3 regions of the Micromonospora sp. NPDC092111 genome follow, and region 2 is predicted to be linked to each of the others. Evidence: riboswitches for the same ligand, from Rfam matches in the RefSeq annotation. Region 2 holds a riboswitch; each other region holds the start of a gene.
What was found. A riboswitch is a leader RNA that binds a small molecule or an ion and turns the genes downstream of it on or off. The one in region 2 is predicted to bind cyclic di-AMP.
Positions count from the first base shown of each region.

Region 1: another riboswitch for cyclic di-AMP. It lies ahead of ACIQG9_RS08555 (coiled-coil domain-containing protein); the one in region 2 lies ahead of ACIQG9_RS12115 (NlpC/P60 family protein).
Region 3: another riboswitch for cyclic di-AMP. It lies ahead of ACIQG9_RS21965 (coiled-coil domain-containing protein); the one in region 2 lies ahead of ACIQG9_RS12115 (NlpC/P60 family protein).

Region 1 is NZ_JBIVRQ010000003.1:1,840-11,671, reverse strand. Features, by position in the region: gene ACIQG9_RS08590 (sugar-binding protein) at 1-220, shown strand, start outside; gene ACIQG9_RS08585 (glycoside hydrolase family 3 protein) at 300-2,000, opposite strand; gene ACIQG9_RS08580 (DUF3145 domain-containing protein) at 2,097-2,588, opposite strand; gene ACIQG9_RS08575 (hypothetical protein) at 2,907-3,236, shown strand; gene ACIQG9_RS08570 (carbonic anhydrase) at 3,395-4,009, opposite strand; gene ACIQG9_RS08565 (HelD family protein) at 4,277-6,394, shown strand; gene ACIQG9_RS08560 (cation diffusion facilitator family transporter) at 6,500-7,414, shown strand; cyclic di-AMP (ydaO/yuaA leader) riboswitch at 7,567-7,698, shown strand; gene ACIQG9_RS08555 (coiled-coil domain-containing protein) at 7,703-8,767, shown strand; gene ACIQG9_RS08550 (hypothetical protein) at 8,882-9,376, shown strand; gene ACIQG9_RS08545 (SRPBCC family protein) at 9,508-9,832, opposite strand, start outside.
Region 2 is NZ_JBIVRQ010000004.1:313,758-323,589, forward strand. Features, by position in the region: gene ACIQG9_RS12060 (PP2C family protein-serine/threonine phosphatase) at 1-308, opposite strand, end outside; gene ACIQG9_RS12065 (septal ring lytic transglycosylase RlpA family protein) at 397-1,038, opposite strand; gene ACIQG9_RS12070 (phosphoribosyltransferase) at 1,222-1,818, shown strand; gene ACIQG9_RS12075 (alpha/beta hydrolase) at 1,915-2,460, opposite strand; gene ACIQG9_RS12080 (ASCH domain-containing protein) at 2,563-2,994, shown strand; gene ACIQG9_RS12085 (LLM class flavin-dependent oxidoreductase) at 3,005-3,886, opposite strand; gene ACIQG9_RS12090 (VOC family protein) at 4,262-4,657, shown strand; tRNA gene ACIQG9_RS12095 (tRNA-Gly) at 4,917-4,990, opposite strand; gene ACIQG9_RS12100 (zinc metalloprotease) at 5,226-6,245, shown strand; gene ACIQG9_RS12105 (pyridoxamine 5'-phosphate oxidase family protein) at 6,309-6,866, opposite strand; gene dcd (dCTP deaminase) at 6,945-7,523, shown strand; gene ACIQG9_RS12115 (NlpC/P60 family protein) at 7,559-8,599, opposite strand; cyclic di-AMP (ydaO/yuaA leader) riboswitch at 8,612-8,748, opposite strand; gene ACIQG9_RS12120 (C40 family peptidase) at 8,903-9,832, opposite strand, start outside.
Region 3 is NZ_JBIVRQ010000012.1:43,465-53,296, forward strand. Features, by position in the region: gene ACIQG9_RS21920 (RNA polymerase sigma factor) at 1-962, shown strand, start outside; gene ACIQG9_RS21925 (CsbD family protein) at 1,124-1,297, opposite strand; gene ACIQG9_RS21930 (heavy metal translocating P-type ATPase) at 1,442-3,697, opposite strand; gene ACIQG9_RS21935 (hypothetical protein) at 3,712-4,656, opposite strand; gene ACIQG9_RS21940 (heavy-metal-associated domain-containing protein) at 4,691-4,897, opposite strand; gene ACIQG9_RS21945 (metal-sensitive transcriptional regulator) at 4,992-5,291, shown strand; gene ACIQG9_RS21950 (DUF305 domain-containing protein) at 5,387-6,025, opposite strand; gene ACIQG9_RS21955 (hypothetical protein) at 6,097-6,546, opposite strand; gene ACIQG9_RS21960 (YibE/F family protein) at 6,922-8,265, shown strand; cyclic di-AMP (ydaO/yuaA leader) riboswitch at 8,432-8,563, shown strand; gene ACIQG9_RS21965 (coiled-coil domain-containing protein) at 8,567-9,589, shown strand; gene ACIQG9_RS21970 (carbonic anhydrase) at 9,654-9,832, opposite strand, start outside.

The DNA of each region.
Region 1 (9,832 bases), on a different contig from region 2:
GGCCGGCGGGGTGCGGGTAACCCTCCGCGCCGACCGCGCCGGCACCGCCTACCTGTACGCCTGGGACGGCACGACCACCCGTGGCGACCGTACGGTGGCCCTGGCCGCCGGTGACCGGATCACCCTGCTGGTGCCCGTCGCCGACGGCACCCCGACGTCGCTGCTGGCCGCCTTCGAGGCCGGTGGCGCCACCCTGGCCCGGCAGCTCCCGCTGGGCTGACCGCCGATCGTGGACGGTCGTCGTTCCCCCGGGAACGGGGACCGTCCACCGGGCGGGCCGGGCGCCCGCCCGGCCCGGGTCAGTCGCAGGTGGTGGCGGGCAGACCGGTCAGCGGCACCGGGGAGCGGCCGGCCGGCCGGGACTTCCCGGCGAGCACGGCGGCGAGCGCGGTCATCGAGGCCCGGCTGGACGAGTAGGTGGCCAGCAGGGTCGGCGAGGCCGCCTGCTCCAGCACGTACGGGGTGTCCATCGCCACCGTGACCGCCGCGTCGGCGGCGAGATCCTTCGGGCCGTCCCCGTAGCCGACCAGGTGCACCCGGGTGCCGCCCTTCGGCACCACCCGCACGCCCGCCCCGGTCAGCGCCTCGGTGAGCGCGACCCGGGTCCGGTCCCGCCCGTCGGAGGTGGTGACGGTGACCGGGCCGGGCACCGCCGCACCGCAGGCGCCCCGGAGCTGGGTGACCGCGGCGGCGGCCAGCTCGGCCGCCGCCGCCCGGTGCGCGGCGCTGTCGAGGGTGGACAGCTCCGGCACCGGCCGGTCGGCCAGCCGGAACTTCATGGTCAGCACCCGGGTGACCGCCTCCACCAGCCGCTGGCGGGGCAGCGAGCCGTCGCGCAGCGCGGCCAGCAGCCCGTCGTACGCCTGGCCGACGTTCGGGGTCATCAGGATCAGGTCGTTGCCGGCGAGCAGCGCCTTCACCGCCGCCTCCCCGGGCGGATAGCGCTTGGCCGGCGGCATGTTCATCCCATCGGTGATCACCACGCCCTGGAAGCCGAGCTGGCCCCGGAGCACGTCGGTGAGGAGCTTGCGGGAGAAGGTGGCCGGGGTGCCCGGATCGACGGCGGTCACGTCGAGGTGCGCGGACATCACCGCCATCGCCCCGGCGTCGACGCCGGCCCGGAACGGCGGGAAGGCGGTGCGGTCCAGCTCGGCGCGGGACTGGCCGACCACCGGGACCTCCTGGTGCGAGTCGGCGGCGCTCAGCCCGTGCCCGGGGAAGTGCTTCACGCTGGCCGCCACCCCGGCGCTCTGCAACCCCCGGACCGCCCCGGCGACCTGGGCGGAGACGCGCTGCGGGTCGGCCCCGAAGGAGCGGGAGCCGATCACCGTGCTGCGGGTGGCGAGGACGTCGGCGACCGGCGCGAAGTCCAGGTTCACCCCCATCGCCGCCAGTTCGGTGCCGGCGGCCCGCCAGGCGGCCTCGGTGCGGGCCGGGTCGCCGGCCGCCCCGGCGGCGAGCGCGCTGGGCAGGACGGTCACCCCGTCGGTGATCCGGGTGACCACGCCGTACTCCTGGTCGGTGCCGACCAGGAACGGCGCCGGCCCGGCGGCGAGCTTCCCGGCGGCCGCACGCAGCCCGGCGGTCAGCTCCCGCACCTGGGCGGGGTTGTCGACGTTGGTGGTGGCCTGGTTGCCGGAGGTGGGGTCGTCGGCGCTGAAGCCGACCAGGATCACCCCGCCGAGGCGGTACCTCGCGATCATCTCGGCGGGGGTGTCGACGCCGCCGAGGGCCTGGTTGCCGGCGGCGGAGCCGGGGCTCACCTCCGTCGCCGAGCTGCCGTACGCGTAGGGCATCAGCACCTGGCCGACCAGGTCCTCGTCGCCGAGCGCGCCGGCCAGGGCGGCGGCCCGGCCGGCCGGGTCACCGGCGGCCCCGGTGGACCCGGAGGGGCCCGGCCGGGGGGCCGGCGCGTCCCCCGAACACCCGGAGGCGAGCAGTACGGTCAGGGCGGCGATGGCGACACCGGCACGGCGCGGGGAGATCGACACGCGGCCCATCAAACCCGCACCGACTGGACACGGCAACCCGACCAGGTCAGGCGGCCGGGCGAGGTGTGCCGGTCCCCGACCGGGTGTCCGGCTGCCCCCTGGCGGTCAGCCGACCCGGGTGAGCAGGGTCACCGGGGCGCCGTCGCCGGCGTACCGGTAGGGCTCCAGCTCCGCGTCCCAGGCGGTGCCGAGCGCCTTGTCCAGCGCGTGCGCCAGCGCCTCGGGCGCCCGGACCGACGCCATGATGCTGCGCAGCCGGTCCTCGCCGAGCTGGATGTCGCCGGCCACGCCCACGGTGGCCCGGAACAGGCCGCGGCCGGGAACGTACATGAAGCGCTCCCCGTCCGCGCCCGGACTGGACTCCTCGGTCACCTCGAAACGGATCATGGGCCACTGCCGGAGGGCAGCAGCCAGTTCGGCACCCGTCCCCGGGCGACCGGTCCACCCGCACTCGGCCCGGCGGGCGCCGGGATCGACGGGCTGGGCCGTCCAGTGCAGGTTGACCGGCGCGGCGAGGACGCGCGCGATCGCCCACTCGACGTGTGAGCACACGGCGAGTGGGGTGGAGTGGACGTATACGACGCCACGCGTTGGCACGGTGACCTCCCGGAGAGCGAGGTGCGTCTTCCCCTACGACCTCGACCACCCGAGTGGCTGTTGCCACACATGATGACTCCTGTGACGGATGGTGCGCCAGGGAATCGGAAAATTCGGGGGTCGGAAATACCCGGACCGGTGACCTGGGTTGTGCTCTCCGGACAGGCAGGGTGACCAGCCAGGCATCGTGGTCGTGTACAGTTCTCTGGGCGGTTCTGCGCCGTCGCACAACTTCGCGGGCCGAGGCTCTCCCGGGCGTCACCCGCTACAGCCCCCGGACGTTCCCGTCCTCCCGTACGTCTTGCAAGGAGCATCTCCGTGGCGAGCAACACCTCTAAGACCGCGCGCGCGTCAGTCCGGGCCGGCCAGGCTGGCCAGGGTGGCGCCCTCAGCGTGCTGGGCGAGTTCAAGTACCTCATCCCGCTCAACGGCGGCAAGCACGCCTACGTGCGGAACCTGACCAACGGCAAGACCGCGCACCTGCGCACCGACTCGGACGCCTTCGTCGAGGAGATCCGGGTGCTGGCCGCCGCCGGCCACGCCACCAAGATCCGCGCCGAGATCAACGGCCTCGCCGCCGCCCACCCGGGCGACGGCTGGGACAAGACCGAGAAGCGTCTCGTCGAGGCCGGCGTCTTCGAGGGCTGAGCCCTCCCCCGAGCCACACCTGGAACCGCCCGTCGGGTCACCCCGGCGGGCGGTTCCGCATGTCCGGGACCAGTGACCGGCGGGCCGGGCCGCCGCTGACCGGCGGGCCGGGCCAGATCACCGGCGGGCCGGGCCGGGTCAACGGCGGGGCCGGCGGGTCAGTCGCCGAGGAGGGCCACCGCGCCGGTGGCCAGGTCGTACAGGGCACCCACCACCTGGACCCGGCCGGCGGCGACCGGGCCGGCCAGCAGGTCGTCGACCCGCAGCGTGGCCACCGTGCGCAGCACGTGCCGCCGGACCGCCATCGGGTGCGCCGCCGGGTCGTCCGGCCCCACCTCGGCCACCGCCGGCGCGATCTGGTCCAGCACGTACGCCAGCGACCCGCCCGGCCGGTCACCCGTGCGCAGCGCCTGCACGGCCGAGGCGACCGCCCCGCAGCGCTCGTGCCCGAGCACCATCACCAGGGGCACCCCGAGTTGGCCCACCACGTACTCGATCGAGCCGCAGACGGCCCGGTCCAACACGTGCGCCCCGGTGCGGATCACGCAGATCGAGCCGAAGGTCTGGTCGAAGATCGCCTCCAACGGAACCCGGGAGTCGATGCAGCCCAGCAGCACCGCGTACGGCTGCTGGTCACCGGAGGCGACGGCCGCGGCGGCGGTGACGTCGTGCCCGTGGATCGGCCGGCCGCTGACGAACCGGCGGTTGCCGGCGAGCAACTCGGCCAGCGCCGTCCGGGGCGTCCGGGCAGTTCCGGCGGCTGGACTGGTCATGCCCCCAGCCTGGTCACCGGGCCGCCCTCGCGCGGGCGGGTTCGGAATGTTCGCACCACCGACGGGCGCGGCCACGGCCGCTGACGCGGCACCGCGCCACGCACGGGTACCGCGGGGCGTCGCCCGCCGGCTGAGCCGGCCCGGCCGGGTGGCGGACGTCGCGCGCGGCGGCATGGCCTCGACGCGCGCCCGTACGCTGCCCGTACCCTCATTCTCCGCCCGGGTGTGACCGCGCCCGGGCGCCGTCGCCGCACAGGAGCCCGTACGTTGACCGACCAGACCACCCTGGAACAGGAGATCGCCGTCGAGCAGCGGCATCTCGACCGGGTGTACGCCCGCCTCGCCGAACTACGCCGCTCGGCCGCCCGCGCCGAGCGGGACGGCTACCGGCTGGCCCGGGTCGGCAACTTCGGCGCGCTGGTGGAGCGGGACGCCATGGTCTTCCACGCCGCCCAGCGCCGGCACCGGCTGGACGCGGAGCACGAGGGGCTGGTCTTCGGCCGGCTGGACCTGCGGGACCGGCAGGTGCTGCACGTCGGGCGGCTCGGGGTGCGCGGCGAGGACGCCGAGACGCTGGTGGTCGACTGGCGGGCGCCGGCCGCCGCCGCCTTCTACCGGGCCACCCCGGCGGACCCGATGGAGGTGGTCCGGCGGCGCACGATCAGCTCCTCCGACGAGAAGGTCACCCGGATCGAGGACGACCTGCTCGACCCGGAGTCGGCCCCGCCGGACCTGCCGGTGGTCGGTGACGGCGCGCTGCTGGCCACCCTCTCCCGGGCGACCGGACGGGGCATGCGGGACATCGTGGCCACCATCCAGCGGGAGCAGGACGAGGCGATCCGCTCCCCCGGCTCGGGCGTCACGATCGTCTCCGGCGGGCCGGGCACCGGGAAGACGGCGGTGGCCCTGCACCGGGCGGCGTACCTGCTCTACTCCGACCGAAGCCGGTACGCCGGCGGCGGGATCCTGGTGGTGGGTCCGTCGTCGGTCTTCGTCGAGTACATCGCCTCGGTGCTCCCCTCGCTCGGTGAGGAGACCGCCACCCTGCACTCGCTGGGTTCGCTCTTCCCGGGCCTGTCGGCCACCCGTACCGACCCGCCGGAGGTGGCGGCGGTGAAGGGTTCGCTGCGGATGCGCCGGGTGCTGGAACGGGCGGCGCGGGACGCGGTGCCGGACGGCCCGGAGGAGTTGCGGCTGCTCTACCGGGGAGCGCTGCTGAAGTTGGACCGGCGGGAGCTGGACGGCATCCGGGACCGGGCGTTGCACCGGGGCGCGCGCCGCAACGAGGTGCGTCGGGCCGGCTTCGACGCGGTGCTCGCCGCGTTGTACGGGCAGGCCCGCCGGCTGGCGGTCGCCCGGCTGCCGGAGCAGCGCGCCTTCGAGGACGAGATCATCGACCGGCCGGAGTTCCGGGAGTTCCTCAAGGCGTGGTGGCCCCGGTTGCATCCCCGGCACGTGCTGGGCTGGCTGGCCCGCCCGGAGCGGCTGCGCCGGTACGCGGGCGGCGTCCTGTCCCGGGCCGAGGTGACGCTGCTGGCCGGGGCGTACCGGTCGCTGGACACCGAGGGGCTGACGGTGGCCGACATCGCCCTGCTGGACGAGCTGGACGCACTGCTGGGCCAGCCGGTGCGCCCGAGGAAGCCGAAGCGGGACCCGTTCCAACTCGCCGGCGGGGTCCGTGAGCTGAGCACGTTCGGCGACCGGCAGCGGGCCGCCCGGGCGGCGGCGCGGGAGCGTCCGGAGGACTACCGGGACTACGCGCACGTGGTGGTGGACGAGTCGCAGGACGTCTCGCCGATGCAGTGGCGGATGGTCGGCCGGCGCGGCCGGCTGGCCTCCTGGACGGTGGTGGGCGACCCGGCGCAGACCGCCTGGACGGGCGACCCGGAGGAGCTGAGCCGGGCCCGGGACCAGGCGCTGGGCCGGCGGCGTCGACACCGGTTCACCCTCTCCACCAACTACCGCAACTCGGCCGAGATCTTCGCGGTGGCGGCGGCGGAGATCCGCCGGCTCTACCCGGACCTGGCGCTGCCGACCGCGGTCCGCTCCACCGGCGTGGACCCGGTCGCGTTGACCGTGCCGGCGGCGGAGCTGGCCCCGGCGACGGCGGGGGCGGTCGAGGCGCTGCTGGCCGAGGTGGAGGGGACGGTCGGGGTGATCACGCCGGTGCCGCGCCGGGACGAGGTCGCCGGCTGGCTGGGCGACCTGGGCGGCTCGCGGCTCCAGGTGGTGACCAGCCTCCAGGCCAAGGGCATGGAGTACGACGGGGTGGTGCTGGTCTGCCCGGGTGAGATCCGGGCCGACCCGGGTTCGGGGGTGCGGACGCTCTACGTGGCGCTGTCCCGGGCCACCCAGCGGCTCACCACGGTCGAGCCGGTGGGCTGACCCGGGCGGCTCCTCCTACGGCGGGGGTGACGGTCACTCACTTGCACATATAGCGATGTGAGCATAGATTGGGCCCGGTCCGCGGCGGCGACGGAAGGTGTGGACGTGGGCGCAGGTCATGACCACGGCGGGACGATCAGCAATGCCGCGCAGCGTCACCGCGGCCGGCTGTGGGCAGCGTTCGCACTGCTCACCGCACTCATGGTGGTCGAGGCGGTGGCCGCGTTCGGCACCGGCTCGCTGGCCCTGCTCTCCGACGCCGGGCACATGTTCACCGACGTGCTCGGCATCGGCATGGCCCTCGCCGCGATCACCGCCACCCGGCGGGCCGACCAGGACCCGCAGCGCACCTTCGGCCTCTACCGGCTGGAGGTGCTCGCCGCGCTGGCCAATGCCGTCCTGCTCAGCGGCGTCGCCGTCTACGTGCTGGTCGAGGCGGTACGCCGGTTCGGCGACCCGCCCGAGGTCATCGCCGGCCCGATGCTGGTGGTGGCGGTGCTCGGCCTGCTCGCCAACCTGGTCGCCTTCGGGCTGCTGCGGGAGGGCGCGAAGGAGAGCCTCAACCTGCGCGGGGCGTACCTGGAGGTGGTCGGCGACCTGCTCGGCTCACTCGGCGTGATCGCGGCGGCGCTGCTGATCGCCGGCACCGGCTGGTGGTGGGCCGACCCGGTGGTCGCCGTGGCGATCGGCCTGTTCATCCTCCCCCGCACCTGGCGGCTGGGACGGGCCGCCGTCCGGATCCTGGTCCAGGCCGCGCCGGAACATCTCCCGGTGACCGCGGTGCACGACCGGCTGACCGCCGTCCCCGGCGTGGCCGAGGTGCACGACCTGCACGTCTGGACGCTCACCTCCGGGATGGAGGTCGCCTCGGCGCACCTCACCATGGCACCCGGGGCCGAGGTCGGCACGGTGCTCGCCGCCGCCCGGGGCGCCCTGCGGGAGGACTTCCACATCGAGCACGCCACCCTCCAGATCGAGCCCGGCGCGGCACCCGGCGCGTGCGGGCCGTCCGACTGGTAGCCAGGGCGGCGGCGGATCGGGCATTTTCTGACCTGTTTTGCCCCCTTTAACGGGTTTCACTCCCGTACCCTCAGTCACGCAGCCGACCGGTGTCACATCCGTACCGGTAGGCTCGGCTCCGGCCTCCGCCAGGCGGCGCCCACCGGCGCCGGCGGTGGCCGCCGCCTAATCGCCCGGCAGGGCGAACCGGGGAACCATGTTCCTGGGGTGCATCCGCGTCAGCGGTAGGGATCTTCCGTCCCGAACCCGTCAGCTAACCCGGTCGGCGGCTGACGGAAGGACATCCGCATGCAGGTACGACGCACCACCGCACGGCTGCTGACCGCAGTCGCCGCGACGCTCGCCCTCGGCGTGTCGTCAGCGCCGTTCGCCGCTCCGGCCGCCGCCGCGCCCACCACCCGGCTCGCCGCTCCCGGGGACGACGACGAGGGCGGCACCCCGGCGTTGCGGGCCCAGCTCGATGCGGCCAGCAAGGGCTGGCTCGACGCCAAGGCCGCGCTGGACCGCTCCACGAAGCGGCAGCAGGAGTTGGACGGGCAGCTCAAGACCATCGAGGCGCAGCTCGTCGTGCAGACCGGCACGGTCGGCGAGATCGCCGGCGCGGCCTACCGCACCGGGCGACTCGGGCCAATGTCGGCCCTGCTCAACAGCAACAGCCCGGGTGGCTTCATGGACCGCGCGGCGGCGCTGGAGACGGTCGCCGCCCGGGAGGACCTGGAGCTGCGCAACCTGATCGAGACCCGGGACCAGGCCACCCGGACCAGGACCGCCGTGGGCCAGGAGATCACCGAGCAGCGCAAGCAGGTCGCCACCATGGCCAAGCGCAAGGACCAGGCCGAGCGCGCGCTGGAGGTGGCCGCCGCCGACAAGCCGGCCAGCACCGCCCGCGACTCGGGCAGTTCGGACGGCACGTCCAGCAGCGACGCCCGGCCGTCCCCGCGCAACTCCGACGGCTCCTGGCCGTCCGAGTCGTGCAGCGTCAACGACCCCACCCCGGCCAACGGCTGCATCACGCCACGCACCCTCAACGCCCTCCAGCAGGCCAAGGCGGCCGGTTACACCCGGTACGTCTCCTGCTTCCGGCCCAGCGGGTCGGGCGAGCACCCCAAGGGCCGGGCCTGCGACTTCGCCGCCCAGAAGAACGGCTTCGGCGGGGTGGCCAGCGGCGGCGACCGGACGTACGGCAACAACCTGGCCGCCTACTTCATCCGCAACGCCGACCGGCTCGGGGTGCTCTACGTGATCTGGTTCAACCGGATCTGGCTGCCCAGCAGCGGGTGGAGGGCGTACAGCGGGGGCAACGGCGACCCGTCCAGCAACCACACCAACCACGTACACCTGTCGATGTACTGAGCCGGCATCCGGTGGTCCGCCGCGCGGGCGGGCCACCGGTACGCCCGCCGACGTACGCCGGCTGTCGCCTGCCGGCCCACGACGACGCGCGCCGGGCCGACGAGCATCGGGGCCATGCGAAGACTCTCCCCCGCCGGCCGTAAGGCGCTGCTCACCGGCCATCTGGTCAGCTCGCTGGGCTGGCTCGGCGCGGACCTGGTGCTGCTCACCCTCGGCGTCGCCGGCCAGCGCGGGGCCGACCCGGCCGTGGTCTACCCGGCGGCGGCACTGGTCGCCACCTGGCTCTTCGCGCCGCTCAGCGTGCTGGTCTGGCTGGTCGGGGTGGCCAGCGCGCTGCTCACCCCGTGGGGGCTGCTGCGGTGGCGCTGGGTGCTGGTCAAGCTGGTGGTCACCACGGTGATGGCCGGCCTGGTGCTGTTCCTGTTCACCCCGAACCTGCGCGCCGCCGCCGACCCCGACGCCACCGCCCACCTGCGGGCGGACGTGATGATCGCACCCGCCGTCTCGACCACCCTGCTGGTCGCCCTGACCGTGATCTCCACCTGGAAACCGTGGGGACGCGTCCGACGGGACGCCCGAGCGCGCCGGACCGTCGCCGCCCGCTCCTGACCCGTTCCGGTGGATGGTCAGACGGGACCGCCGCCGCCCGATCCAGGCCCGTCCCGGTGTCCGCCTGGCCGGCCTGACCGCGCTGCCGGCCCAGGGTTGCCCGGCCGCCGCTCGCTCCAGGCCCGTCCCGGTCAGTCGGCCGCTAGACCGTCGTCGGCCCGGCCGTCCAGCACCGCGCCGAGCCGGGCGGCCAGGCCCAGGTGGGCGGCGCGGGCCTGCCGGAACGCGTACCCGAACAGCGGAGCCGGCGCGGCAAGGGTGATCTCCACGTCGATCCGCAGCAGGTCACCCTCCTCGCGGATCCGGGTGTGGTTACGCACCGTCGTGCCGGGCTGCTGCCGGGCCACCGTGACGATCTCGTCGTCGCCGGCCACCAGGACGTCGGCCTGGTAGGTGATGGGGAACCGCAACGGCCCCAACTCCAGCCGGTCGGTGATCGCGTAGCTGGCCAGCGCG
Region 2 (9,832 bases):
ACGAAGGCGATCCCGGCGAGGGCGACCGCCGTGGTCAGCGCCATCGTCGGGTCGGCAACCGCGAAACCGGCCCCGACCAGCAGGGCGAGGAAACCCACCCCGGTCACCGCCCGCCAGGAGGCGAAGCCGGCGGCCAGGATCGGCGCCACCGTCAGCAGCGCGACGTAGTGGACCACCCAGCCGTCGGCCAGCTCGACCGCCGAGACGATCGCGAGCAGCCCGACGGCCGCGCCGACACCGGCGCGGGATCCGGGGCTCAGCGGGCCGCGACCCGACAGGAAGGCATGCGTACGTACGAGGGACAGCATGCCTGATGGAGGTGAACCGGAGAATGAACCTGGCCCCACGATTGAGGATGTTCTGCCCGGCCGGCCCGTACCACCCCGCCGATCGCCGTCAGCCGAGCACCTCGTACTTCACGGTCAGCTCGCCCAGGTCCACCGAGGCGATCGCGGCGAAGGCCGCCCGGGACAGATCGATGCAACGACCGTCGATGTACGGTCCCCGGTCGTTGATCCGGACGGTGACCGACCTGCCGTTGGCCGGGTTGGTGACCCGGACCTTGGTGTCGAACGGCAGCGTCTTGTGCGCGGCGGTCAACGCGTCCGGGTCGAAGGTCTCGCCGTTCGCGGTGAGCTGGCCCTCGTCGTAGAAGGACGCGCCGCAGGAGCCGCTGTCGACGACGGTGCGCTTCGGGGCGACGGCCTTCTTCGTGCTGGCGGAGGGCTTCGGCGCGGCGGTACGCGGCCTGCTCCGGGAGGCGGCCTGGGAGCGGGTCACCGTCGGGCTGGCGGTGACCGTCGGCGACGGGCTGACGCTCGGCGCGAGCGTGGGGCTCGGGCTCGGGCTGGGGCTCGGCGAGTCGGTGGTGGCCTCGGGGGTGACGGCGTCCACGATGGTCGGTGCCGGGGTCTCGTCGGAGGTGAGCCGGACGGCGCCGACGGTGCCGCCGACGGCGAGCGCGACACCGACCGCGGCGGTGGCGGCGATGCCGGCCGGCGAGGAGAACATGCGGGTACGGGAGTGCCTACCAGCCACCGGGTCGGTCCTTTCGTATACCTACGGAACGGTCGGACCGTAACGAGAGAAGTACTTCCGAAGTCAACGCGATCATGGTGCTATGGCATGAATTAGAGGTATACGTGTAGCCGATCATCCGAGCCCCGGTGGGCCGCACGGGCCAGAATGTCACCGGTGGTATTCACCGTCGAGGATGAGGGCATGAGCGCTGAGCTGTGCGGACGTCTGGTGGAGCTGTTCGGATGGATCGATCCGGGGCCGGGCAGCAGCCACCTGGTCAGCGACACCTCCGGCTGGTGGCGGGACCCACAGGTGCTCGCGGACCTCGGTCCGGCCCTGGTCGCGCCGTTCCGCTCCGCCCGTCCGACGGTCGTGGTCGCCCCGGCGGTGACCGGGCTGATCCTCGGTCCGCTCGCCGCCACCGCCCTCGGGGTGGGCTTCGTCCCGGCTCACAAACCTGGCGACGGGCGGCTTCCCGCCGGCCCGTTGAGCTGGGCACAGAGCCCGCCGGACTTCCGGGGCCGCCGGGTCGACCTGGCGGTGCGCGACGACCGGCTCGGGCCCGACGACCGGGTGCTGCTGGTGGACGACTGGGTCGCCACCGGCGCTCAGGTGCGCGCCGTGCGCGACCTCTGCGCCCACCGGGGTGCCACCTGGCTCGGCGCCACCGCCCTGGTGGTCGACCTGCCCGTCCCGATCGCCGACGAACTGGGCGTGCGTGGCCTGCTCACCGCGGACGAGTTGCCCGCCGGGAACGGGCCTCCCGCGACGCGACGACGGTGCCGTCCGGCCCCTTGATGTCGTCGGCCAAAGTCCGGGCGTGCACGCTGGTCTCGGCCTTGACCTCACACGCGCTCCAACTCCCAGGACCGGGACATGGACGACGCTCCGCGGCTACGCCGGCCAGTTGACCTGAACGAACTCCTCCACGGCCGCGCACACCAGGCCCAGCGCCTCGGCCGACCGGGCCAGCGGGCCGGGTACCAGCAGCCCGTGGTCGGCGTCCGGCACCTCCAGCACGTGCGGGGTGAGCCGACGCGCCACCGCACCGTCCCAGGACCGGTCGGCGGTGCCGCCGACCAGCAGGAACGGCGCGGATGACCGGCCCAGCGCCGCGACCACCTCCGGCCGGTGCAGCAGCGGGGTCAGCCAGACGGCCGCCAGCCCCCGCTCGGCGGCGAGCGGGGCGGCCAGCGTGCCGAGCGACTTGCCGACCAGCAGGTCCGTCGGCACCTCCAGGGTCGGGGCGACCTGCCCGCCGACCCAGTCGACCGCCACCTCGGGGGCGGCGCCGTCCGTCCCCAGCCCCGCCGGCGGCTGCCAGTCGATCTCGTGGACGTCGAAGCCCGCCCGGCGCAGACCCTCACCTGGGTAGGCGAACAGCGGATAGTGGGTGTCGTAACTCCGGCCGGGGACGAGTACCGCGCGTCGATCCGCCATGGTTCCCTCCTGTCGTCGGCCCCACCGTAACGGTGGCCCGGCCACCCGTGGGGGCACCGAAACCGGACGACGGATGATCATCGTGCGGGTAACCTCGGCGGCATGTGGCCTCGGCTCGGTGGACTCCGCACGCTCGCCCTCGGCACCCCCGGCGAGCTGCGCGCCAGACTCAACACGCTCGCCCTCGCCGGGGTGAAGACGGCGACCGCCGGGCTGCTCACCGAGTACGCCGAGGAGGCCGAGGAGTTGGAGCACGTCGGCGAACGGCTCGCCCTGGTGGACGACCACGACGCGCTCGTCGGGATCGTCGAGGTCACCGGGATCGAGGTGGTCCGCTTCGCCGACGTCGCCTGGGACTTCGCCCGCTCCGAAGGGGAAGGTGACCGCTCGATCGAGGAGTGGCGGGCGGGGCACGCGGCCCACTGGGCGCGGGCCGGCACCCCGGTCACCGACGACACCGGAATCGCCTGCATCCGGTTCCGGCTGATCTCCGCCGACGACGGTGGCGTCGGCGCCGGGGACCTCGGCACCTGAGCCACCCCGGTCAGGGCGTCCGCAGCTCCGGCAGCAGCCGGGTGGCGACGTCCACCAGCACCGCCTCGTCGCCGGCGTACCAGCTACTGGCTCGGGGCCAGTGGGTGATCACGTCGGTGAAGCCGAGCGCCGCCGCCCGGGCGACCTGCTCGGCGAAGAAGTCCGCGCTGCTCAGCGAGAAGACCGGCGCGGCGTCCAGCGAGAGGTAGCGGGGCAGGGTGGCCGGGTCACGGCCGGCCTCGTCGAGGGTCCGGTCCATCCGGGCGCAGAGCACCGCCACCCCGTCCCACCAGGCCGTCAGGTCCTCCTCGCCGGTGCCGGTGGTGACCCAGCCCTGACCGAACCGGGCGGCCAGCCGCATCGACCGGGGCCCGTTGGCGGCCACCACGAACGGCACCCGGGGCTGCTGCACACAGCCGGGGTTGTTGCGCGCGTCCACGGCGGTGAACCAGTCGCCACGCCAGGTGGTGCCGTCCTCGCGCAGGATCAGGTCGAGCAGCTCGGTGAACTCGCCGAACCGGTCGACCCGCTGCCGGGGCGGCAGGGTCTCCCCGCCCAACACGGCGGAGTCGAAGCCGATGCCGCCCGCGCCGAGCCCCAGCAGCAGCCGCCCGCCGGAGACGTCATCGAGGGCGGTGATCTGCCGGGCGAACGCCGCCGGGTGCCGGAAGTTCGGCGAGGCGACCAGGGTGCCGAGCCGGATCCGGGAGGTCACCGCCGCGGCGGCGGTCAGCGTGGTCATCGAGTCGAACCAGGGCCCGTCGATTAGGTCCCGCCAGCCCAGGTGGTCGTAGGTCCAGGCGTGGTCGAAGCCCCACTCGTCCACCTGGTGCCAGCGCCGCCGCGCCTCCGACCAGCGCTGGTCGGGAAGGATCACGATGCCAATCCGCATGATCGCCAGGGTACGACCTGTCGCCGCGGAGCGTCTGGCCGCGCCCGAGCCGGAAAAGACCGGGAACGGCCACCGACGCCGCTACCACCGGCTCACCATCGCCAGGCCCGCCGGGACACGCTGCGCGGTGCGGCCCCCGTACCGGCGGACCGCCCCGACCCACGGCCCCGGCCGGCTCGCCGCTTGGTTCCGGCCCGACACTCGGCCAGGCTGGAGGCTGGCCGGGAACTCCCCGGCAGCGAGGACCCGACGTACCGGCCGCCCGACCGACAGGAGTGCCATGACGACCACCCTCACCACCCACCCGGGCCGGCTCGACGAGCCGCTGCGGGAGATCACGGCGAAGCTGCCGACGTACGCGCGGGAGGTGGCGGCGTGAGCGCGGTACGGGTGACCGGCTTCGACCACCTGGTGCTCACCGTCACCGACGTCGAGCGCTCCCTGTCGTTCTACTGCGGCCAGCTCGGCCTGGCACCGGTGCGGGTCGACGAGTGGCGGGCCGGGCAGGTGCCCTTCCCCTCGGTACGGATCGACCCGGGCACCATCGTCGACCTGCTCCCCGGCCGACGGGGTGAGTCGAACGTGGACCACTTCTGCCTGGTCGTCGCCCCGCTGGACTGGGAGCCGGTGCTCGCCTCCGGCGCGTTCGACGTGGTGGAGGGGCCGGTCGGCCGGTTCGGGGCGCGCGGTTCGGCCACCTCCGTCTACGTCCGCGACCCGGACGGCAACGTGGTCGAGCTGCGCTGGTACCCCCAGGACGCGGGCTCGTAGCCGCGCTCTTGGTTCACCCACGGCCGCCGCGAGGCGTCGACGCAGGACGGCACATCGAGCGAGCAGCTCCAAGATGCGAACGCAGGCCGACAGGTCGGACGCCTGTCCCTCATGTTCGCTGCCCGCGCGACCGCGCCGGTGTTGGCTCCACCGCAGTGCGCGCGGCAACCCCGGTCCCTCGACAGCCGCACGGCAAGGGTCGGCAGGACATCGAAAGGCCCTGGCTCGGGACTCGCGTCCTGACCAGGGCCTTCGTGCGTGGAGCGGGTGACGGGAATCGAACCCGCACTGTCAGCTTGGGAAGCTGATGTTCTGCCATTGAACTACACCCGCAGGCGGGATCACTCTACCTGAGGTCACCAGCCCCGCGCACCCTGGTCCCCTCGCCGCGCCGATCATCACCCCTGAGAGATCGACCACTCACCCTGTGGAACGACGAGCGGTCAGATGTTTCACAGGAGCAACATAAGCCCGTTCTCAAATGTGTCGATCGGTTGTAACGTCACCCCCACGTTTTCGACCACGGTACGACATACCCCCTGTCGTACCGCGAGAAAGAGGTGGGCCCATGGGACTCCGTCCCAACCTGCTGACCCGGCGTGCCGCCGGTGTCGCGTCGACGACCCTCGCGCTGCTGCTGAGCACCGCCGCGGTGGGCGTCGTACCCGCTGCTTCCGCCTACTCCGCCGCTCCTGAGGGCGCCTCCTGCGCCGAGCCGACCGACGTCCACTCGGACGCCCGGGTCCGTGGCGGCAGCAAGGCCGCCCACAAGCGACACGACCCGAACGAGCTGACCGCCAAGCAGGTGCAGGAGCGGGAGGCGGACTTCGCCGCCGCGCTGCGCAACAGCACCCTGCGGTCGAAGTCCAGCCTCCGCGCCGGCGCGACCGAGGGCAAGACGGTCGCGCTGGCCGCGGTGACCGTCCCGGTCGTCGTGCACGTCATCCAGCGGGACAGCACCCGGGCCGGGGGCAACATCCCCGACTCGCTGATCAACTCGCAAATCACCGTGCTAAACCAGGCGTACAGCGGTGCCACCGGCGGCGCGGCCACCGGTTTCACCTTCCAGCTCCAGCAGATCAACCGGGTCACCAACGCGGCCTGGTACCCGATCGTGCAGGGCTCCTCGGCCGAGCGGCAGATGAAGACCTCGCTGCGCACCGGCGGCAAGAACACCCTCAACATGTACCTGGGTGAGCTGAGCGACGACCTGCTCGGCTGGGCGACCTTCCCGAAGCGCTCCCTGGACGTGATGGACGGCGTCGTCGTGCTCGGCGAGTCGCTGCCGGGCGGCACCGCCACCAACTACAACCAGGGCGACACCGGCACCCACGAGATCGGCCACTGGCTGAACCTCTACCACACCTTCCAGGGTGGCTGCTCCGGCTCGGGTGACAGCGTCTCCGACACCCCGGCCGAGGCGTCGCCGGCGTTCCAGTGCCCGACCGGTCGGGACACCTGCACCGCGACCGGCAAGGACCCGATCACCAACTTCATGGACTACACCTACGACTCGTGCATGTACCAGTTCACCGCTGGGCAGGCGAGCCGCATGGTGAACGCGTGGACCGCCTACCGCGCGGCCTGACGACATCGCAGACGCCGGTGCCGGCTCCGTCTCAGGACGGAGCCGGCACCGGCGTTTCCGGGGTCAGGCGGCCGTCCGGCGGGTGTCGAAGCCGTGCCGGCCGCGCCGGGTCGGGCGCTGCTCGGGCAACCCGGCGGCGCCGCCGGAGTGGGCCGCCACCGGATCCAGCCAGACCTGCACGGTGGACCGGCCGCCGTCGGGACTCATCGGGCCGCCGTGACCACGGCGGGTGAGCATGGCCACGTCGACGCCGAACTCGAAGAGCCGCCAGTCGACCTGCGGGGCCGCCCGGCCGACCTCGGCCACCAGGGCCACCCGGGCCGGGTCGGTCACCGGCTGGACGCGACCGGCGAGGTACGCCTCGTCGTCGCTCTCCTCCGGCGGGAACGAGTGGAGCGCGTACCGGCCGTCGCGTTCGAGGTCGCGGCGCTTGGGCGAGTCGACGACGAAGCAGAAGAGCCCGCCGTCGACGATCAGCGGGCAGACCGGGTGCACCCTGGGGCCGCCGTCGGCACGGACCGTCGCCAGGTAGCCGAAGCCTGACCCGTACTGCTGGAGGAGAAGGTGGATCCCGTCGGCGAGTCGGGGCTCGTCAGCGGCGAATTCGGACCAGGAAGCCATGCCGACATTCTATCGAACATGCGTTCGAAAAGCAGTCCGACACGCAGCTCATCCGGCTCGTTTCGATATGGTGTGCCGATGCTGCTCTCCGACCGGGACCTGGTCTCCGAGATCAAGGCAGGCGCGCTGGCGCTGGAGCCGTTCGAGCCCAGCCTCGTGCAACCGTCAAGCATCGACGTACGCCTCGACAAGCTGTTCCGGGTCTTCAACAACCATCTCTACACCCACATCGACCCGGCGGTGCAGCAGGACGACCTGACGTCGATGGTCGAGGTGCCGGAGGGTGAACCCTTCGTGCTGCACCCGGGCGAGTTCGTGCTCGCCTCCACCCTTGAGGTGATCTCGCTCGGCGACCAGCTCGCCGGCCGGCTGGAGGGCAAGTCGAGCCTCGGCCGGCTCGGCCTGCTCACCCACTCGACCGCCGGCTTCATCGACCCGGGCTTCTCCGGGCACGTCACGCTGGAGCTGTCCAACGTGGCGAACCTGCCGATCACCCTCTGGCCGGGGATGAAGATCGGCCAGCTCTGCATCTTCCGGCTGTCCTCGCCGGCCGAGCACCCGTACGGCTCGGAGGTCTACGGGTCGCGCTACCAGGGTCAGCGTGGGCCGACCCCGAGCCGCTCCTGGCGGAACTGGCGCACCTGGCCGACCCGCTGACCGTCCGGGCCCCGCCCGGGGCCCGGACGTCGGCGTCAGTCGGGCCGGCCGTAGCTGTTGACCGGCCCGTCGTCGACCCGCTTCATCTTGACCGGCTGGCCGGCCTGGGAGGCGTGCACCACCCAGCCGTCCCCCACGTACATCCCGACGTGGTGCAGGTCGGAGTAGTAGAAGACCAGGTCGCCGGGGCGCAGGTCGGCCCGGCTCACCCGGGCGGTCACCTGGCGCTGCTGCCGGGCGTTGTGCGGCAGCGACACCCCGGCCCGCGCCCAGGCGGCCAGCGTCAGGCCCGAACAGTCGTAGTTGTTGGGCCCGGCCGCGCCCCACACGTACAGCTTGCCGATCTGGGCGCAAGCGAACTTCACCGCCGTCCCGGCCGGGCCACCGGGGTAGCCGGCCGGGCACGGGGCCGGGCGCAGCGGCCCGCCACCGCCGTTGCCGTACACCTTGAGCCGCAGTTTCTGTAGCCGGTCGATCTCGGTGTTGATCTGGTTCTTCTTCGCCGCTAGCTGGGCCTCGGTGCGGGTGAGCTGGGCGACCATCTCGTCCAGCGGGGCCTTGGTCGCGGCGAGTTCGTCGCGCAGGTCGGCGACGGTCTGCACCTCGCGTTGCTGGCGGCTGGCGAACCGGTCCAGCAGCTCCAACTGCTCGACCACCTGGCCGGGCGTACGGCTGCCCAGCAGGGCGTTGACCGTGGAGACGTGCTGACCCTTGTACGCCTCGACGGCGAGGCCGCTGACCTGGTCCATGGCCTGGTCCACCCGGCGCTGCAACGGCGCGATCCGCCGGCCGAGCGTGTCGGCCTGCCGGCGCTTGGCGGCGAGGTCCTGCCGGGTGGCGTTGTGCTGCTCGATGATCGGTTCGAGCGTGTTCCAGTCCTGGTCGATCTGTCGTTCGATCTCGGCGACCGAGGGGTCGGCGTGGGCCGCCGTGCCGCCAGCGGTCAGCACGACCGCGGCTCCGGCCAGGGCGGCGAGGACGGCGGTGAAGCGGGACCAGCGTGGGCGCGGCGCAGCCGTCCGCCGGGCGACCTGGGTCGTCCGGCGCGACGGTGGCCGCGGGGCATGGTGTGCCACCGGGCTCCGGGCTCCTTCTTCCGTGACCGCCTACCGGGTTAGCTGACGGGTTCGGGCGGGAAGGGAGCGCCCTACCGCAGTGGTTGCGGATTCACCCCGGCGTACCTGGGTCCCCGGCTCGCCCGCAGGCGACTCGGCGGTGCCGGCCGTCGCCGCCCTGGTTGGGTGGACCTGTTGGCGGCCGACGATTGACCAGAGTAGAGATGGTCGTTATCGATCCGCAACCCGCCCGGCCGTGACACGTCGTTCCCGGATACACGGAACCCCCGGTCCACTGGACCGGGGGTTCCGCGCGTGTGGCGGTCAGCTCGGTCGGCGGAAGCCGGCCACCGGCATGTAGTTGATGCTGCTCACCTGCACCGGCTTACCGGTCCGGGGGGCGTGCACCATCATGTCGTTGCCCAGGTAGAGGCCCACATGGTGCAGGTCGCTGAAGAAGAAGACCAGGTCACCGGGGCGTGCCTCGGAGCGCGGGATGGGCCGGCCCTCGTTCCACTGGGCGCCGGTGAAGTGGGTCAGCGAGATCCCGGCCGCCTTGTAGGCGAACTGGGTCAGACCCGAGCAGTCGAACGAGCTCGGCCCGGTGGCGCCCCAGACGTACGGGTCGCCGACCTGCGCGCAGGCCACCCTGATCGCGGTACGGGCGGCGGCGGTCACCACGCCGTCGACGGTGGGGCAGCCCGCCACCTTCACGGTGGTCTTCGGCATTGATGCCTGGAGGCGCTTGATCTCGGCGTTGATCTTCGTCTTCTTCGCCGCGAGGTCCTTCTCCTGCTGCACCTCGGCGGCGATCAGCGCATCGAGCTTCTGCTTCTCGGCGTCGTACTTGCGACGCACGGCGAGCACGCTCTCGACCTCCTTGCGCTGCTCGGCGGCGAGCCGGTCCAGGATGGTCAACTGCTCGGCGAGGGTGCCCGGCTTGCTGGTGGTCAGCAGCGCGCTGAGCTCCTGCGACGGGCCTGTCTTGTAGTAGCGGGAGGCGAGGTCGCCGACCCGGCCGAGGGCCAACTCGCTCTGCAGGGCCAGCGGCTCGATCTTCTTCTGCAGGTCGGCGGCCTTCTTGCGGTTGACCTTCAACTGGGCGCGGACCTTGTTGTAGTCCTCGATGGTGGGTTCGAGCTGCTCCCACTGCTTGTCGATGGCCGCCTCGATCTCCTCGGGCGACGGCGCGGCGTAGGCCGGCACCGCGAGCATCCCGGCGCCGACGGCGACCGCCGCGACCAGGGTGAGCAG
Region 3 (9,832 bases), on a different contig from region 2:
AGCCGTCCACCGGGGACGACAGCCTCACCCTGCTCTTCCTCTGCTGCCATCCGGCGCTGCCCCGGTCGGCGCAGGTGGCGCTGACCCTGCGCGCGGTGGGCGGGTTGACCACCGCGCAGATCGCCCAGGCCCACCTGGTGCCGGAGGCGACGATGAGCCAGCGCATCCGCCGCGCCAAGCAGCGGATCGAGGCGGCCGGGGCCCGGTTCGCGCTGCCGACACCGGCCGAACGGGACGGCCGGCTCCGCGCCGTGCTCCAGGTGCTGTACCTGATCTTCAACGAGGGTCACACCGCCTCCAGCGGCGGCGACCTGCACCGGGTCGAGCTGACCGGGGAGGCGATCCGGCTGGCCCGGCAGCTCCGCCGGCTGCTGCCGGACCACGGCGAGGTGGCCGGTCTGCTGGCGCTGATGCTGCTCACCGACGCGCACCGGGCGGCCCGGACCGGGCCGAACGGGGAACTGGTGCCGCTGGCCGAGCAGGACCGCAGCCGGTGGGACCGGCTGGCCGTCGACGAGGGGGTGGCCCTGGTGACCGAGGCGCTGACCTGGTCGCCGCCGGGGCCGTACCAGCTCCAGGCGGCGATCGCGGCGGTGCACGCCGAGGCGCGGTCGGCCGCCGAGACGGACTGGCGGCAGATCGTCGCGCTGTACCGGGTGCTCGCGGCGGTCGCCCCCGGCCCGATGGTCGCCCTCAACCAGGCGGTCGCGGTGGCCATGGTGGACGGGCCGCGCGCCGGGCTGGCGCTGCTCGCCCCGCTGGACGCCGACGAGCGGGTCACCGGCCATCACCGGCTGGCCGCCGTCCGGGCCCACCTGCTGGAGCTGGCCGGGGAGCCGGCGGCGGCGCGGGAGGCGTACCGGCTGGCGGCGCGGCGCACCACCAGCCGGCCGGAGCAGCGCTACCTGGAGCTGCGGGCCGCCCGGCTGGGCGACCGTCGTCGACCCGGTCCGACCGGGTGAACTCCCGTCGGGCGGGTGCCGGTGGTCACCATCGGTAGTCGACGGACCGGCCCGGGGCGGGGTACGCCGGCGGCGACGACGAGCCTGCCGGGCGTACCGGCCCGGACGCCCGGCACGCCGGGCGGACGGTGGGTCGGCCCGGCGTGACGGTACGGCGTAGGTCAGCTCTTGAAGGCGTCCTTCACCTTCTCGACGGCCTGCTTGAGGTTGGACTTGGCCTGGTCACTCCTACCCTCGGCCTCCAGCCGCTCGTTGTCGGTAGCCCGGCCGACGCCTTCCTTGATCTTGCCGGTGGTGTTCTCGGTCGTGTTGCCGATCTTCTCGTCGAACCCCATGAGAGCCTCCTGGATTACACGTTCCTCCGACATCGAAGTGGTACCCCCGCCCCTCGTCGCGGAAACACACCCGGCCCCAGAGATCACCGACGGTGAGCACGGTGCTGGCCCCCCGGGGTGCCGGGAGGCCAGCGCGCCCGCCGGTCAGGCGGCCGTACGGAAGCGCCGCAGCCGCAGGCTGTTGGCCACCACGAAGACCGACGAGAAGGCCATCGCGGCCCCGGCGATCATCGGGTTGAGCAGGCCGGCGGCGGCCAGCGGCAGGGCGGCCACGTTGTAGGCGAAGGCCCAGAACAGGTTGCCTTTGATGATGGCGAGGGTGCGCCGGGCGAGCCGGATCGCGTCCACCGCGGCGGTCAGGTCACCCCGGACCAGAGTCAGGTCGGACGCCTCGATCGCCACGTCGGTGCCGGTGCCCATGGCCAGGCCCAGGTCGGCCTGGGCCAGCGCGGCGGCGTCGTTGATCCCGTCGCCGACCATGGCGACGGTCCGCCCCTGCGCCTGGAGCCGCCGGACGGCGTCCACCTTGTCGGCCGGCAACACCTCGGCGGTCACCTCGTCGATGCCGACCTCGGCGGCCACCGCCGCCGCGACGGTGGCGTTGTCGCCGGTGAGCAGCACCGGGGTGAGGCCCAGGCCGCGCAGCCCGGCAATCGCCGCCCGGCTGGTCGGCCGGACCACGTCGGCGACCGCGAGAACGCCCCGGACCCGGCCGTCCCAACCGGCCACCACCGCCGTCCGCCCGGCGGCCTCCGCGTCGGTCACCGCCCGCGCGACGTCCCCCGGTACGTCCATACCCCGCTCCCGGAGCAGCCGCAGCCGGCCGACGACCACGTCCCGGCCGTCGACGGTGCCGGCGACGCCCAGCCCCTCGGCGTTGGCGAAACCGGTGACCGGCGGTAGCTCGCCGGCCTCGGCGGCACCGGCCGCGACGGCCCGGGCGATGGGGTGCTCCGAACCGGCCTCCAGCGCCCCGGCGAGCCGGAGCAGTTCGGCGCGGTCCTGCCCCTCGGCGGGGCGGACGTCGACCAGGGTCATCCGGCCGGTGGTGACGGTGCCGGTCTTGTCCAGCACCACCGTGTCGACCTGCCGGGTGGACTCCAGCATCTCCGGCCCCTTGATCAGGATGCCGAGTTGGGCACCGCGCCCGGTGCCGACCAGCAGCGCGGTCGGGGTGGCCAGACCGAGCGCGCACGGGCAGGCGATGATCAGCACGGCCACCGCGGCGGTGAACGCGGCGGTCGGGCCGGCCCCGGTGCCCAGCCACCAGCCCAGCGTGCCGGCCGCCAACGCGATCACGATCGGCACGAAGATCCCGGAGATCCGGTCGGCGAGCCGCTGCACGGCCGCCTTGCCGGTCTGCGCCGCCTCCACCAGCTTCGCCATCTGGGCGAGTTGGGTGTCCGCGCCGACCCGGGTGGCGGTGACGACCAGCCGGCCGCCCGCGTTCACGGTCGCGCCGACCACCCGGTCGCCCGGGCCGACCTCGACCGGCACCGACTCCCCGGTGAGCATGCTGGCGTCGACCGCGGAGGTGCCCTCGTCGACCACCCCGTCGGTGGCGATCTTCTCGCCGGGGCGGACCACGAACCGGTCCCCCACCGCGAGCTGGTCCACCGGGACGCGGGTCTCCCGACCGTCGCGCAGCACCGCGACGTCCCGGGCGCCCAGTTCCAGCAGGGCACGCAGGGCGGCCCCGGCGGTCCGCTTGGACCGGGCCTCGAAGTATCGGCCGGCGAGGATGAACACGGTCACCCCGGCGGCGGCCTCCAGGTAGATGTTGCCCGCGCCGTCGGTACGGGTGATGTCGAGCCGGAACGGGTGGGTCATCCCGGGCATCCCGGCGTCGCCGAGGAACAACGCCCAGAGCGACCAACCGAAGGCCGCGAGGGTGCCGAGGGAGACCAGGGTGTCCATGGTCGCCGCGCCGTGCCGCAGGTTGACCAGGGCGGCCCGGTGGAAGGGCAGCCCACCGTAGACCATCACCGGAGCGGCCAGCGTCAGCGACAACCACTGCCAGTAGGTGAACTGCCAGGCCGGCACCATGGCCAGCACGATCACCGGCACGGTCAGCGCCGCCGACACCCACAGCCGGGTACGCGGACCGCGCAGCTCGTCCACCGGTTCGGCGGCCGGTGCCGCCCCGACCGGACCGGGCGGGGGCGGTACGACGGCGGTGTACCCGGTCTGCTCCACGGTGGCGATCAGGTCGTCCGGGGTGACCTCGTCGACGTACCGGACGGTGGCCTTCTCGGTGGCGTAGTTGACCGTGGCCTCGACGCCGTCCATCCGGTTGAGCTTCTTCTCGATCCGGGCCGCGCAGGACGCACAGGTCATCCCGCCGATGGCGAGTTCGATCCGGTGCGGTGCGGTCGGCAGGGACTTCGCGGTCGATGTCATCGCGGCACCTCCTGTCAGCCGTGGGTGTGACCGGGCCCGCCGGGGCCGGCGGTCGGGGTGGGATCGATCGGGTCACCGGCGACCACGGTGAACTCGGCGGTGTGTACCGCGCCGCCGTGCCGGAAGTCCAGGTAGAGCCGGTAGGTGCCGGTCGACGGCACCTCGGCGGAGAAGGTGACCGCCGGACCGGCCGGGGTCCGCCCGTCACCGGGCCCGCCCTCCGGGTGCACGTGCAGGTACGCCAGGTCGCCCTGGCGCAGCGCCACCAGGTGCCCGTACGCCCCGAGGTAGGGCTCCAGGTCGGTGACCGGTCGGCCGTCCCGGCTGACGGTGAGGGTGAGCGGGCTGGTGCGGCCGGGCTGCGCCGTGCCGGCGAGGCTGACCGTGTAGCCGTCGACCGTGGTGCTGGTCGCCGGGGTGGGCAGCGGCCGGGAAGCGAGCGCGCCGGGGCGGGTCACGTCGACCCCGAGTGTGAGCGGCTCCCCGCCCGACGGGGTGAAGTCCGCGAAGGCCCGCCACACGCCGGGGCCGGCGAGCGGCGAGTCGACCCGCCAGGTGCCGCCGGCGTCCAGTTCGGGGTGCACGTGCCGGAAGCCGGAGAGGTCGCGTCGGGCGACGATCAGGTGCATCCGCTTGTCGTGGGCGACGTCGTACCGGGTCACCGGGGCACCGTCGGGGCCGGTGATCCGGAAGGCGAACTGCCCAGCCGGCGCGTCCACCGGTCGCAGGGTGTAGCCCCGGTCGGAGACGAGCAGGCCGCCGGGAAGGTGGGCGGTGGCACCCTGGGTGCCGGGGTCGTGGGTGCCGGCGGGGTCGCCGGGGTCGTGGGTGCCGGCGGGGTCGTGGCGGGTCTCGGCGGTCGGGGTGACGGGGCCGGCCAGGTGGCCGGCCCCGTACGCCGCGCCGAACACCGCCGCGAGACCGAGGGCGAAACCGCTCAGCTTCGTCGCCGTGTTCATCGGGTACCTCGTTCCCTGCGGGGCCGGCGGCCCGTCACGCCTCGACGAGGTCGTAGCCGGCCTCGTCGACCGCGGCGCGCACCGAGTCGGTGTCCAACGGGCTGTCGCTGGTGACGGTGACCCGGCCGGAGGCCAGGTCCACCTGGACGGCGGTGACGCCCTCGATCGCGCCCACCTCGGTGCTCACCGCGTTGACGCAGTGCCCGCAGGTCATGCCCTTCACCTGGTACGTGCTGACCATGGCAGCTCCCCTTCCGATCCGGATCCATACCCCCCTGGGGTACGTCGCCCAGCGACCGTAGCATACCCCCCAGGGGTACGCTATCCTGGTCGCCATGACCACACCGAGCAGCCCGATCCGGGGCTACACCGCCAGCAAGGACCAGTTGCTCGCCCGGCTGCGCCGGGTGGAGGGGCAGGTCCGGGGCATCGAGAAGATGGTCGACGAGGACCGGTACTGCATCGACGTGCTCACCCAGATCTCGGCCATCCAGGCCGCCCTGGACAAGGTCGCCCTCGGCCTGCTCGACGGCCACGCCCGACACTGCATGCACGAGGGCGCCGCCGAGGGCCGCGCCGACGAGATGGCCGGCGAGATGATGGCCGCCGTCGGCCGCCTGATGAAGCGCGGCTGACCCACCGGCCGGCCCCGGCCCGGTGATCATGAAGCTGACGGCAGGGGAACAGCTCGACGTGCCGTCAACCTCATGACCACGCGGGCGGGGTGGGGTCAGCGGCGGGCGAGGAGTCTGGTCATGGTGTCGATCTCGCGCTGCTGACCGGTGACGATCCGCTCCGCCAGGGCCCTGGCGTCGGGGTGCGCGCCGTCGGTCGACTCCGTCCGGGCCATGCTGACCGCGCCCTCGTGGTGGGCGATCATCATGGTCAGGAATTGCCGGTCGAACTCCTGACCGGCCGCGCTCTCCAGCTTCACCAGGTCGGCGTCGGACATCATGCCGGGCATCCCGTGGTCCATCCCGCCGGGTCGGTGCCCGTCCGCCGGGCTGCCGGACGGCACCGGCCGCCCCCAGGCGGTGAGCCAGCCGGTCATGGTGGCGATCTCCGGGGCCTGAGCGGCCTTGATCTGTGCGGCGAGCTGCTTGACCTCGGGATCCCGGGCCCGGCTCTCCGCCAGCTCGGACATCCGTACCGCCTGCTGGTGGTGCGGGATCATCATCTGGGCGAACATCACGTCGGCGTCGGCGACGCCGGTGGACGCGTTCGCCGGGGTGCCACCGGTGCTGCCGGCAGCGGGCCTGCCGTGGCCGGCGCCGGTGGAGTGGTCACCGCCGCAGCCGGCCAGGGCGAGGGCGGCGGTCAGGCTGACGCCGGCCAGGGCGGCACGGCGCGCGAGGGTACGAGTGGACACGATCGGACCTTTCGGTGGGTGGGGACGTACGCGAACGGACGGCGGACGCGGCGGAGCCGCGCCGGGGCGTCCTATCTGCGCAGTACCGACACCGAGGCGAGGCGGAGCCCGACCGGGCGGGGCGGCGGGGCGCGCGGCTCCCGGGGGCGCGACGGTGGGCGGGCCACCGCGGCCGGCCTGGTCCGGACGGCAAAGAGCAGGACCAGCAGCACCGCCACGGTGAGCGCGCCGAGCATCGCCAGGCAGACGCTCCAGCCTGGCGACGGCGCACCGGGCTGCCCGGCGGGCCGGGCCGTGGCGCAGCCGTCCCCGGCACACCCCTGGCCCACATCCGGCACCATGGTTAACCGGCCGACCGTGTGGCCGGTCCCGGTCGACGCGCCGTGCCCGGCCCGGTGACCGCCGACGACGTGCGCGTCGTGGCCGAGGGTGTGCATCGCGGCCAGGCCGAACAGGGTGCCGACGAGCAGCAGCAGCCGGAGCCACCACCCGGTCGTCGCCATCGTCCTCGCCAGCCGCACGGTTCCACGCTAGCGGGCCCCGCCGACCGGCGGGCGGGGACCGGTGGGCTCGCACGCGCCGGGCACGGCGTGTCGGCACCGCTCCCCGACCGGCCGCTGAAGGTAAGTTCGCGCGCCGGGGCACGGCGAACCGCGCGGGGCGGGCGGGGTGCTGGCTACCATCGTCCGACGATGACCCGCCGTCCGCCGCCACCACCGTGCGCCCCGTCAGGGCCGGGCCGGGGTGGACGCCCGGGTCGCCCGCTCGCCGTACGTGACGGTGCCGGCACCCCGGGACGACACCGGGGCTTCGGTCCCGGCCGTCGTCGCCCGGTGGTGAACCGGCCGGCCGGTTGACACGTATCCCGTCCCGGATCGTTGGGAGAACTCGCACACATGGGCGCCGACCACACCCGTCCCGCTCCGTCCACCCCGCCCGGGGTGCGACGGATCCTCGTCGTGACCGTGGTCCCGCTGATCGTCGTCACGGTGATCGCCGCGCTGGTGCTCTGGCCCCGGCACACCCGGGAGCCCGACCAGGGCGGGCAGGTGCCCCGCTTCCACGGCACGGTGACCCGGGTGGTGACCGAGCCCTGCCCACCCGGCCCGGCCACGCCCGAGGGCACGCCGAGGGCCGCCGACGGCCCGTGCGGCACGGTGACGGTCACCGTCGAGCAGGGGCCGGACAGTGGCCGGCAGGTCGAGACGCCGGTCCCGTCGGGTCCGGGTGCGCCCAGGGTGGCGGTCGGCGACGAGGTGGTGCTGGTCGAGCTGACCGACCCGACCGATCCCTCGGCGAGCAGCTACAACATCGCCGAGCACCAGCGCGGCAAGCCGCTGCTCTGGCTGGTCGCCCTCTTCGCGGCGGCGATCGTGGCGTTCGGCCGGTTGCGCGGGCTGGCCGCGCTGGCCGGCCTCGGGGCCAGCTTCGCCATCCTGCTGACCTTCGTGGTGCCGGGCATCTCGGCGGGCGGCTCGCCGCTGCCGATCGCGGTCACCGGCTCCGCGCTGATCATGTTCGTGGTGCTGTACCTGACCCACGGGATCACCGCGCAGACCTCGGTGGCGGTGCTCGGCACCCTGGGCAGCCTGGTGCTGACCGGCGTCCTCGGCACGCTGGCCACGGCCGCCACCCACCTGACCGGGTACGGCAGCGAGGAGGCCACCACACTGTCGATGTACCAGCGCGACGTGGACCTGCACGGCCTGCTGCTGGCCGGGATCATCATCGGTTCGCTCGGCGTCCTGGACGACGTCACCGTCACCCAGGCGGCCACCGTCACCGAGCTGGCGCACGCCAACCCGGGGCTGTCCCGGTTGCAGCTCTACCGGGCCGCCACCCGGGTCGGGCGGGCGCACATCGCGTCGACGGTCAACACCATCGTGCTGGCGTACGCGGGCGCCTCACTCCCGCTGCTGCTCCTGCTCACCGCCGACAGCCGGCCGGTCGGCGAGATCCTGACCAGCGAGTTCCTGGCCCAGGAGATCGTCCGCAGCGCGGTGGCGACGCTCGGCCTGGTGGCGGCGGTGCCGCTGACCACCGGGTTGGCCGCCCTGGTCAGCACCGCCGGGCGTGGCCCCGCCGACGCCCCGCCGGGCGGGCCGGCGCCCACCCCTCGCCCCGCCCCCGACCGTGCCACGGCGCTTGAGGCGTTGAGCGCCCCCCGGCACGGCGGTCCGTCCACCCCGGCCCCCGCAGGGTGGCCAGATCCGGAAAGGAGCACGGACACCGCATGGTGACACTCCTCTGCGTGACCAGAGGCGAGTTCGCGGCTGTCGGCCGCGTCACTGGTCACGCACCGCCATCGGGAAATAACGCATTTAGTCGGGTTCTGGACGTAGATCCTCGGGACGACTCTCGGGTAACCTCGCTGCCGGTCACCGCCGAAGGCGCGCACCGGCGCCAGCGGGGCCACCGCCCAATCGCCGTACGGCGAACCGGGGAACCGAGCACCTGGGGTGAATCCGCACCAGCGGTAGGGGCCACTTCCGCCCCGAACCCGTCAGCTAACCCGGTCGGCGGTCGACGGAAGGGAAAACTGTGACGGCACCCCTGCGCCGCTGGTTGACACCGGTGGTGGCCGTAGTCGCCGCCCTGGCCATCGTCACCGGGCCGGCCGCCCCGGCGACGGCCGCGCCCAACACCCCCACCCCCTCGGGGCACGAGGAGGACGAGGAGCCACAGCTACTCACCGACGTCATCGAGACCACGAACCGTGAGTACTCGGCGGCGAAGACCAAGCTGGAGAAGTCCAAGAAGCGCCAGCTCCAGCTCGCCATCGAGGTGGCGAAGGCACAGCAGGAGCTGGACGCGCTGGCCCCGCAGGTCAACGAAATCGCGGCCCAGTCGTACCGGACGGGTCGGGTCGGCCCGGTCGCCGCGCTGCTGGAGAGTGACGCCCCGGACGCCTTCGTCCGGCGGGCCGCCGCGCTGGACGAGCTGAACATGGTCAACGCCGGCAAGCTGGCCGAGGTCAACGAGGTCAAGACCCGCGCCGAGCAGGCGAAGCTGGCGCTCGACGCCGAGGTGCGCGAGCAGCAGAAGCAGACCAACATCATGGCCAAGAAGAAGACCGAGGCCGACAAGGCGCTCGCCCTGGTCGGGGGCAAGGGCTTCACCGGCGGCCTGGTCAACGCCACCTCGCCGGTGGCCCGGGTCGCCCCGGGCCGGACGTCCGACGGCGAGTGGCGCGGCGAGTCGTGCAGCGAGAACGACCCGACCACCTCCGGCTGCGTCACGCCGCGCACGCTGCACATGTACAGGGAGGTCAAGCGGGCCGGCTTCAGCCGCTTCGTCGGCTGCTACCGCTCGGGTGGGCCGTGGGAGCACCCGAAGGGCAAAGCCTGCGACTGGTCGTTGCAGAACAGCGGCTTCAGCCCGTGGCACAACAACGACACCCGGATGTACGGCAACAACCTCGCCGCGTTCCTGATCCGCAACGCGGACCGGCTGGGCATCTACTACGTCATCTGGAACCGGCAGATCTGGTTCCCGGCCAGCGGCTGGAAGTCGTACTCCGGACCGTCGAACCACACCGACCACGTACACGTGTCGCTGTTGTAACCACCCCCGCGCCGCATCGAGGGCCGTCCCGCGTCTCGCGGGGCGGCCCTCGTCGTCAGCGGGGTCAGCCGGCGACGGCGGCCGGCTGGCCGACGGGGCCGGGCAGCGTCACGGCCGGGCCGTCGACCGGGGCGGGAGCCGGTGCCGGGTCCGGGGCGGAGGCCACCGTCCGCACCTCGCCGGCGGCGAGCCGGTACGACATGCCGACCACCGCGCACCGCCCGGCGGCGACCTCGGCGGCGA